Linked DNA regions of Colwellia sp. M166. The main gene of each other region encodes a partner of the protein of the gene in region 2 in a complex. Links are inferred from orthologs where the notes say so. Each region holds a gene or a part of one and is shown on either strand. Other genes may lie near its edges.

Region 1 (2,861 bases), 1.5 Mb from region 2 along the record:
TGTTTAACCATTTTGGTTAACAAGGCAATGATATTGTCATCAGTTGCTTCTGTGTTGTGATCAATTTCTGCCTGCTTTATCGCAGATAATGCCATACGAATTACACCAAGACGAATTTTGTCTTTAGCACGCATGGCAATTTTCATTTCATCTTTAAGTTGGCTAAGTAGACTCATGATTTAATTTACTCTTAAGTTAACTCAGTTGACCTAGGATTTACTAAGGTATCTTAGTACATGCGAACGCGACGAGCGTTCTCACGAGAAACTTTTTTAGCTGCACGTTTAACTGCTGCTGCTTTCTTACGCTTACGTTCCCAAGTTGGCTTTTCGTAAGATTCGCGACGGCGAACCTCAGAAAGGATACCTGCTTTTTCACATGAACGTTTGAAACGACGTAATGCAACGTCAAATGGTTCGTTTTCTCTTACTTTAATTACTGGCATGTACTGTTTTACCTTAGTTAGAAATCTATATAAATCGGTGTCTGATTTCAGCTAAATAGCCTCATCTTCACCCACTCTATTAAAAATTGGTGCCGTATTCTAAAGCGAACACTACGGTAATGTAAAGGAGTAATCATTATTTCGTGCAGTTTTAGTGTCATTGCGCTTTAAATTCGGTTATTTGACAAAGCAAAGACTGACTTGCTTTGGTTATTTTAAAAGGACGTTAAATGAAAACGAAAATATTTTAGTTGTCATTATATGCACTATAAATTGAAAGTTGCGGGCTCGATAGGTAAAATCATCGGCCAAATGTAACTGCTGACTTAATGTTGCAGTTTTCGACTTCTTTGACAGCAGAGCTATTTTAGTTCTAGGTAAATAAAAAACTATGCGAATTTTAGGTATTGAAACTTCTTGTGATGAAACCGGTATTGCGATCTATGATGATGGCCAAGGGGATCTACCTAAAGGCATAGTTGCACATCGACTATATAGTCAAATTGCCGTTCATGCCGATTATGGTGGCGTAGTGCCAGAGTTAGCGTCACGTGATCATGTGCGTAAAACTATTCCGTTAATTAAAGAAGTACTTGCTGAAGCTAATTTGACACCTGCTGATTTAGATGGCGTAGCCTATACAGCAGGGCCTGGTTTAATCGGTGCTTTACTTGTGGGGTGTTCAATTGGTCGCAGCTTAGCTTATGGCTGGGATTTACCCGCAGTACCTGTACATCATATGGAAGGGCATTTATTAGCCCCAATGTTAGAAGAAAATATACCTGAATTTCCTTTTGTCGCCTTATTAGTGTCGGGCGGTCATACCATGTTAGTGCGTGTTGATGGCATTGGTCATTATGAATTACTGGGTGAATCAGTAGATGATGCCGCCGGTGAAGCCTTCGACAAAACGGCTAAGTTATTAGGCTTGGATTATCCTGGTGGCCCAGTATTAGCGAAAATGGCAGAAAGTGGTAGAAAAGGGCGCTTTAAATTTCCGAGGCCAATGACCGATAGACCTGGGCTAGATTTTAGTTTTAGTGGTTTGAAAACGTCAGCTGCTAATACCATTCGCAAAGAAAGTCATGATGAATTAACTGCTGAGCAAAAAGCACAAACACAAGCTGATATTGCTTATGCTTTCCAAGAAGCAGTCGTTGATACGCTTGCCATCAAATGTAAAAGAGCCTTAAAACAATGTGATTTAAATCGTTTAGTGATTGCGGGCGGCGTTAGTGCTAATACCGCGTTAAGAGAAAAGTTAGCAGAGATAACTAAAAAACTCGGCGGCGAAGTCTTCTACCCTCGACCTGAATTTTGTACTGATAATGGCGCTATGATTGCCTACGCAGGTTTACAACGTTTAAAGGCGGGTGTTGATACTGACTTAACTTTTAAAGCAACTCCGCGTTGGCCATTAGATACTTTAGAAGCAATATAGCAGCAAGTCATGATTACTTTTTGCTGAAGGATATCTTGGGTTCTTTGCCTTGCAGTAATCTAATAATGTTCTCTTTGTGCCTAAATATAATCAATCCAGACAACATTAATACCGGATAGACATAGATTGGTTTTAATAGCCAAGTATATAACGGCGCCACAGCTACAGTAACAATGGCGGCCAAGCTTGAATAGCGAGTGACTTTCGCGACCAATAACCACGTTAAGATCAATAGCCCGCCCAAATCTAAACCAATAGGCAACAAGACACCAAATGCCGTAGCAACTGCTTTACCACCATTAAAGTTGAAAAATATTGGATACATGTGCCCTAAACAAGCTGCAACAGCAATAATACCTAAGTATACCGGCTCTAAACCTAAGAAGTAGCCGCCCCATACCGGTAAGGTGCCTTTTAGTATGTCAAAGAGTAGCACTGATGCAGCAACAAATTTATTGCTGATACGTAATACGTTGGTAGCGCCGGGGTTTTTTGAGCCAGTGGAACGAGGATCGGGTAAATTCAAAAGTTTACAAAGTAATATGGCACTCGAAATTGAACCTACTAAGTAAGCCAATACGACCATTACACCTGTAATAAGTAAACTACTAATACAAAGTTCCTTTTGAGTTTCGTTCGGTAAAAGTATAAAAAAAAATTTCTTTAGCGCTTTTTCTCATTGTAGCGCGTTGATTACTAGTTTTTCTAGACCTGCACAGGTAAACTCGCCATTTATTTTCTAAATCAGCTAGTGGCGATTGTTTGTACTATTTTCGATTAGCGCCATAGCAAACCATATAAAGGGTCTTAATGTGGATAAAGTCTATATTGAAGGATTAACCTTTCAAACAACGATCGGTTTTTATCAGTGGGAAAAAGAAATAAAACAAACACTGGTGATTGATCTCGCGATGGGCTGGAATACAGCACAAGCAGCAGAAAATGATGAGTTAGCTAAAACACTTGATTATGCTG
Region 2 (5,902 bases):
TGATTCTCCACTGCTAATTTTATGCTCTCGGACACGTGCTTTAGCAACGAGTGTGCCATCAGGTGCATTATGAGCAAAGTAATCATCAATTGCGGTATATATTGCTTTCGCCAACTTCTGCTGATGCTGAGTGTTGTTTAAACGCTTTTCTTCTTGTGGATTAGAAATAAAGCCGGTTTCAATTAATACTGATGGAATATCTGAAGATTTCAACACGGCTAAACTCAAACGTTCAGGTTTCTTTTTATGTAGTTTCGTTACTTTTTTCAGTTGCTTAACAACATGTTCAGCAAAGTCATAGCTGCTCGCCATGGTGTATTCTTTCTTCATATCGGCCAGTGCTATAGCTAAGTTATTATCCTTAGTATTTCTAATGGTTTCTCCGGCACCGCCTAATAGCTCGGAATTTTTTTCTCGATTCTCGATCCAACGAGTAAATTCTGAATCTGCACGACGAGTTGCTTGTACTAATACAGAGGCACCATTAGGTTTGGACGATGTAAAGGCATCCGCATGGATAGAAATCAGTAAATCCGCCTTAGATTTTCTTGCTAATTCGGTTTTCCGATTGTGGTCAACATAGTAGTCGCCGCTGCGGATCATCACCGCTTTTAGCCCTGGTTTTTTATCGATTAAATCAGCCAGTTTTTGTGCTATTTTTAATGTAACACGTTTCTCGTAAGTACCTGCCGCGCCGATAGAACCGGGATCTTCACCGCCATGACCGGCAACAATCGCAATAACAATATCGCGTTTACCTTGGTTGTTATCATGCTTCTCAATATGCTGGCTTTTTTTATCATAGAGATCAATGACCAAACGATCACCATATTGCCCTGCCGGTGCCAGTGGAAAAACCGAAATTCTAAAGTCTTCAGCTAATTCAAGCACTAAACGTGTACTGCCTTTTGTTTTTGAAGTACTGGTACGAATTTTTTTTACTCGACGATCAGCATTAATCGCCGACATCAAGGCAGCATTATTCTTACTATTTTTAAAATCTATCACTAAGCGGTGAGGCGACTGTAAAGGGAAATATTTAAAATCAGGCTTTCCACTGAGGTCAAAAACAATACGGGTATTTTCTGGCGCCGGCCATATCCGCACACTATCAATACTATTACTGGCATAAGTAACAGCCACTAAGCCGAAGCAAAGCACAAATACAGTCAGTGATTGTTTTATATAACTCGCTAAACGCATTAAATTTATTACCTCTACAAAGACACTACTTGAAATAACTCATTTACTGGTTATTTTTCTAATTATATTTTTCAACTGTACTGCACGCCATACGCACCCACTATCGATATTTAGTATTGACTACTTCACTAACCTCGACAATAAACGCTCACCTAAAGCCGTTTTAGCGTGCAAAAGAATTTGTCGTTGCTCGTCATGGTAGGCTAAATCTATAATTATATCTGGTGCGGGTAACATACCTTGACCTTTTTCAGGCCACTCAATAAAACTGCAACTGCTATTATTAAAATAATCCCGAATACCCATGTATTCTAATTCTTCAGCATCAGCTAAACGATATAAATCAAAATGATAGACTTGCCACTCAGGTAAATCATAGGGTTCAACTAAGGTATAGGTTGGACTTTTAACATGACCTATATGCCCCATCCCTTGTACAAAGCCGCGTGTTAAGGTGGTTTTTCCTGCCCCGAGATCGCCATTTAAAAAAACAACAACCCCTTGTTTCAGTTCGTTTTTTACAATATCAGCGAGTTGATTTCCCATGGCTATTGTTGCCAATTCATCTGCTAATATAAAACTTTGTTTTATCGTAAAATCATTCATCGTATCGTTATTACTTCTAAAGTATCGCATCTATAGCGTAATTACCATTGGTTAATTAGCCGTTGAATTTCGGGCGCTAAATCACTCGCCAACAAGCCTATTTGACCATGCTTTTGGGCAATAATATCAGCTGCAAGGCCATGAATATAGACACCTAAGCGTGCGGCACTCAATATATCACCCGTTTGTAAAATTAGCGCGCCAATGATACCACTGAGTACATCACCCATTCCACCACTTGCCATACCCGGATTACCGGTACTATTAATCCAAGTGATATTGCCATCAGATATCAATGTACCCGCACCTTTAAGCACGCATATACCACCATATTGTTGAGCAATTTTTTTCACCGCTGAAAAGCGGTCCGCTTCAATTTCTGCTATCGAACAAGCCAATAAAGCTGCTGCTTCCCCTGGATGAGGGGTTAATATCCATTGACTATTTTTTGATGGTTTTTCTGCCAATAATCTTAAAGCATCAGCATCGATAACTTTAGGCTGAGGTAATTGAATAACAAAATCAAATAACGCTAGTGACCAAGTATCTTGCCCTAAACCAGGCCCCAGTATAATGCTTTTGGCTTTCTCAATAACTGGCGAACAACTCAAGGCCTGTACTGAATTTGCTGCTATCATCAATTCAGGTCGTCGAGTCAATAGGGTTGTCCGAGACATTTCATGGCAACAAACGCTAACCAGTGATGCACCTGAACGCAATGCTGCTTCAGCGGCTAAACAAATTGCCCCTGTATAAGCATGGCTCCCTCCTACCGCCAATAACAATCCAACATGCCCTTTATGACTGCAAGGTAGACGTGGGGGTATGACCGGTAAATTTTTCTTGTTTTGTACAAAGCAAACCGCTTTAGTTACCTGAGCTAATGCCTGATTAATACCCAAAGGTTCTAGCTGTAAATTACCAACATAATTCGCCGCTTGTCCGCTTAATAAACCTTGTTTATAAGCTATCAGTGTAACCGTTAATGTTGCCTTTACTGCTACTGTCGATACTGTACCTAAGTCAGCATTAAGGCCTGAAGGTACATCGACGGATACCCGAGGACAAGGCACATTATTGATCTCTGAGATTAATTGCAGGTATGACGACGATAACGATCCATTAAAACCAATACCAAATAAGCAATCTATTAGTAAATCTCCTTGAAAATTTTTAACTGCTTGTTGAATTGATTCAACATCCCGATAAAAAGTTATGTTTACTGGGCAATCGTCAAGTTGATTAAGTGCCTGTTGAGCATTATCAACAATTGATTCTCTCATACCATTAACCAGAACGGTTACCGCTAGGCCTGCCTGGTGCGCCAATTTCGCGATAATATAACCATCACCGCCATTGTTACCTTTGCCGCAAATAATCACTAGCTCGCGAGCCGTAGGATATTTAGCTAATATTTGTTGGAAAACAGCCGTTCCAGCCCGTTGCATTAATTGCCATAAGTTAATCCCTATCACTTGCGCTGCATCAGCTTCATAGCGCTGTAGTTGATTAACCTTATAAGCATGATGTGTTAAACTTGTCGACACTTGCAATACCACCTTATCGTTTGAACATTCGGCTACCATGACTACACCTGCTATTAACTATCAAGATTTAACAGAAAAAATCAAGCTTTGGGGTCAAGAACTTGGTTTTTCACAAGTAGGCATCAGCGATGTTGACTTATCTAAACATGAAGCCGCGCTAACACGCTGGTTAGAAAATGATTATCACGGCAATATGGATTATATGGCGCGTCATGGTTTAATGCGAGCAAGAGCGCCTGAGCTAGTAGAGGGTACCCTTAATGTGATCAGTGTTCGCATGGACTACTTACCCACTGACGCCAAATTTGCGCGCATTTTAAAAAATAAAGACCATGCCTATATCAGTCGCTATGCATTAGGACGCGATTACCACAAACTCATGCGTAAACGTCTAAAGCAACTCGGTGAAAAAATTAAAGCCCATTGTGAAAACTTTAATTACCGTCCTTTTGTTGATTCTGCCCCCATACTTGAAAGGCCGTTAGCAGAAAAAGCTGGTTTAGGCTGGGTAGGTAAACATTCCTTATTGATCAACAAACAAGCAGGCTCATGGTTTTTTCTCGGTGAGCTACTCGTTGATTTACCGTTAATACCTGACACTAAGCCAGAAAACGATTGCGGCACTTGCGTCGCTTGTATAAAAATTTGTCCAACACAAGCTATTGTCGAGCCTTATGTTGTTGATGCGAGACGTTGTATTTCCTACTTAACAATAGAATTACGTGATGCTATTCCTGTCGAGTTTCGGCCACTCATCGGCAATAGAATTTATGGTTGTGATGACTGCCAACTGATTTGTCCATGGAATAAGTTTGCAAAACTTGGCAGCGAAGATGATTTTAAGCCTCGACAAAATTTAGATAATATTGCTTTACTGACATTATTTGCTTGGGACGAGAAAACATTTCTAAACAAAACCGAAGGTTCACCCATTCGTCGTATTGGTTTTCAATGTTGGCAACGTAATATTGCCGTTGCGTTGGGTAATGCCAATTTTTCAGTGCAAAATAGCGAGGCATTAACCGAGAAGCTTAACAACGCAGAGCCAATGGTCGCCGAGCATATTGAATGGGCACTCGCTCAGCAAAAATTAAAGCAACAAGCATTAAATAAAGATAAAAATTTACGTTTAACTGCACGGTTAATTCGCTCGGTTGAAAAAGGTATGCCGCGTGATGCCTAAGTAATACCAAGCGCTTTAAATTATACGTTTAATTGCTGCCATTTCGTAGCCAAATCAGCAAAAACAGTGGCACTTTTACCTTCCAAGTTTAAAGATGTTAACTTAGCAAAAATATTGTCAACTAACGTTATATGCTCGGGTTCGTCTAACCCTTCTTGCTTAATTTTCATCAATATTTTTAATTGGCTAAAGAGCAGTTTGACATTATCTGGGTTAATTTTTAATGCTTGTTCAACAGTATTAAGTGCCGGTAAAAAGCGGTTTTTTTGGAAATGCTCAACCGCCATGGTGTTAAGCTTTTTAGCACTAAAGTGCACTTCTTCACGTTCTTGGGTTTCCTGAGCGATATAGCGTCTAACCACCTGACTATTTAAGCTATCTCCAGAAATCTGATTCTTTATCGCTTCAAGAAGCAACACAGCATCTTCACGCATACCCAGTTCATGTAACACTTTGACTCGATCTAAATTATCTTCTAACACCGTACTTGGCTTAAGTGACATATGATTTTCAACCAATTTTTTCGCTTTATCTGGTTCATCCCTTACATTATGCAATCTCGCTTTAACAACTAATAATTGTTGCTTAAAAAAGCTCGCATCTTCACGATCGCGTTCCAACTGATTAATATAACGTTCGGTCTGCTGCAATATCGCATCTGCACTTTCATCGGGGGTTGAACAAACCAGATCTATACCGGCTCTAATCACATTAAGTATCAGCTCTGGTGAGTCATGAATAGAGTTTTTCGCTTGTTGTGCAATATTACGGGTCGCTAAAAACTGTCCTTTATAATCATGAGTTAACCGTGCTAAATCCCATGATTTCTTATTACGTTCAATATTTCTCGGCGCCAACTCCATGGCTTTTTTAATTTCTTCATAAGCTTGCTGATATTGCTCTTGTTCGATGAAATATTGTGCCATCATATCGTGAGCACCAAACCGTGTTTCAGGCTTATTAACTAAGTTTTTTAGCATGTCACTAATTTCATCTAAACGCCCTTGCTTTAGCAAGGCTTTTGCATAGCCCAAATAGACCCAAGAATACTGGTATTTCTTCAATAATTGACGATAAAAAACTTCCGCTTCTTCAAATTCAAGTAATGAAATGTATGACTCACCTTTAATACGGTTAATATTAGGGAAAAAATGCGCTAGCTTTTCATTTTGCAGGTGCCTATCAGCAAAGTAGATGGCTTTAGCATAGGCTTTTTTGTCAATTGCACTATTAATATTAAACAGCACTTGTTTGATTTTTAAGGTCGAAATTAAACGTGTACGAACCTTTTTTACCGCTAGGGGTTTAGTCCAAAAATCATCAGGTTGTAATTCGATAATAGAGTTGACTAAGGATTCATTGG

Evidence for each region. The genes of interacting proteins can lie anywhere in the genome.
Region 1: the proteins of tsaE (region 2) and tsaD are in contact, whole or in part, in a crystal structure (PDB 6N9A), measured with the Thermotoga maritima proteins. The link is inferred for Colwellia sp. M166 from one-to-one orthologs. Residues at the interface, in WP_004082108.1 of Thermotoga maritima: Leu37, Gly38, Lys46, Lys57, Val59, Lys60, Ser61, Thr63, Phe64, Thr65, Leu66, Met67, Val69, Pro71, Tyr82, Arg83, Leu84, Asp86, Asp88, Phe89, Asp93, Ile128, Asp130, Glu131, Arg134; in WP_004082750.1 of Thermotoga maritima: Cys10, Asp11, Arg49, His50, Leu82, Gly84, Gly135, Gly136, Glu154, Thr155, Leu156, Asp157, Asp158, Ser159, Glu162, Asp165, Lys166, Arg169, Leu170, Tyr175, Lys213, Thr214, Leu217, Tyr218, Gln221, Arg222, Asn324.

Annotation. Positions count from the first base shown.
Region 1 is NZ_CP040755.1:3,527,897-3,530,757, forward strand. It holds tsaD (tRNA (adenosine(37)-N6)-threonylcarbamoyltransferase complex transferase subunit TsaD), read left to right. Parts: upstream 1-836; coding sequence 837-1,886; downstream 1,887-2,861. Other genes in the region: FGD67_RS15925 (GatB/YqeY domain-containing protein), read right to left, coding at 1-176; rpsU (30S ribosomal protein S21), read right to left, coding at 230-445; plsY (glycerol-3-phosphate 1-O-acyltransferase PlsY), read right to left, coding at 1,900-2,484; folB (dihydroneopterin aldolase), read left to right, coding at 2,699-2,861.
Region 2 is NZ_CP040755.1:2,069,707-2,075,608, forward strand. The notes cover bases 67-2,977. They hold tsaE (tRNA (adenosine(37)-N6)-threonylcarbamoyltransferase complex ATPase subunit type 1 TsaE), read right to left. Parts: upstream 1,810-2,977; coding sequence 1,324-1,809; downstream 67-1,323. Other genes in these bases: FGD67_RS09395 (N-acetylmuramoyl-L-alanine amidase), read right to left, coding at 67-1,203; FGD67_RS09405 (NAD(P)H-hydrate dehydratase), read right to left, coding at 1,851-2,977. Also shown: more of FGD67_RS09395, read right to left, coding at 1-66; more of FGD67_RS09405, read right to left, coding at 2,978-3,395; tRNA epoxyqueuosine(34) reductase QueG, read left to right, coding at 3,394-4,539; FGD67_RS09415 (response regulator), read right to left, coding at 4,560-5,902. UniProt on the Escherichia coli protein: Required for the formation of a threonylcarbamoyl group on adenosine at position 37 (t(6)A37) in tRNAs that read codons beginning with adenine.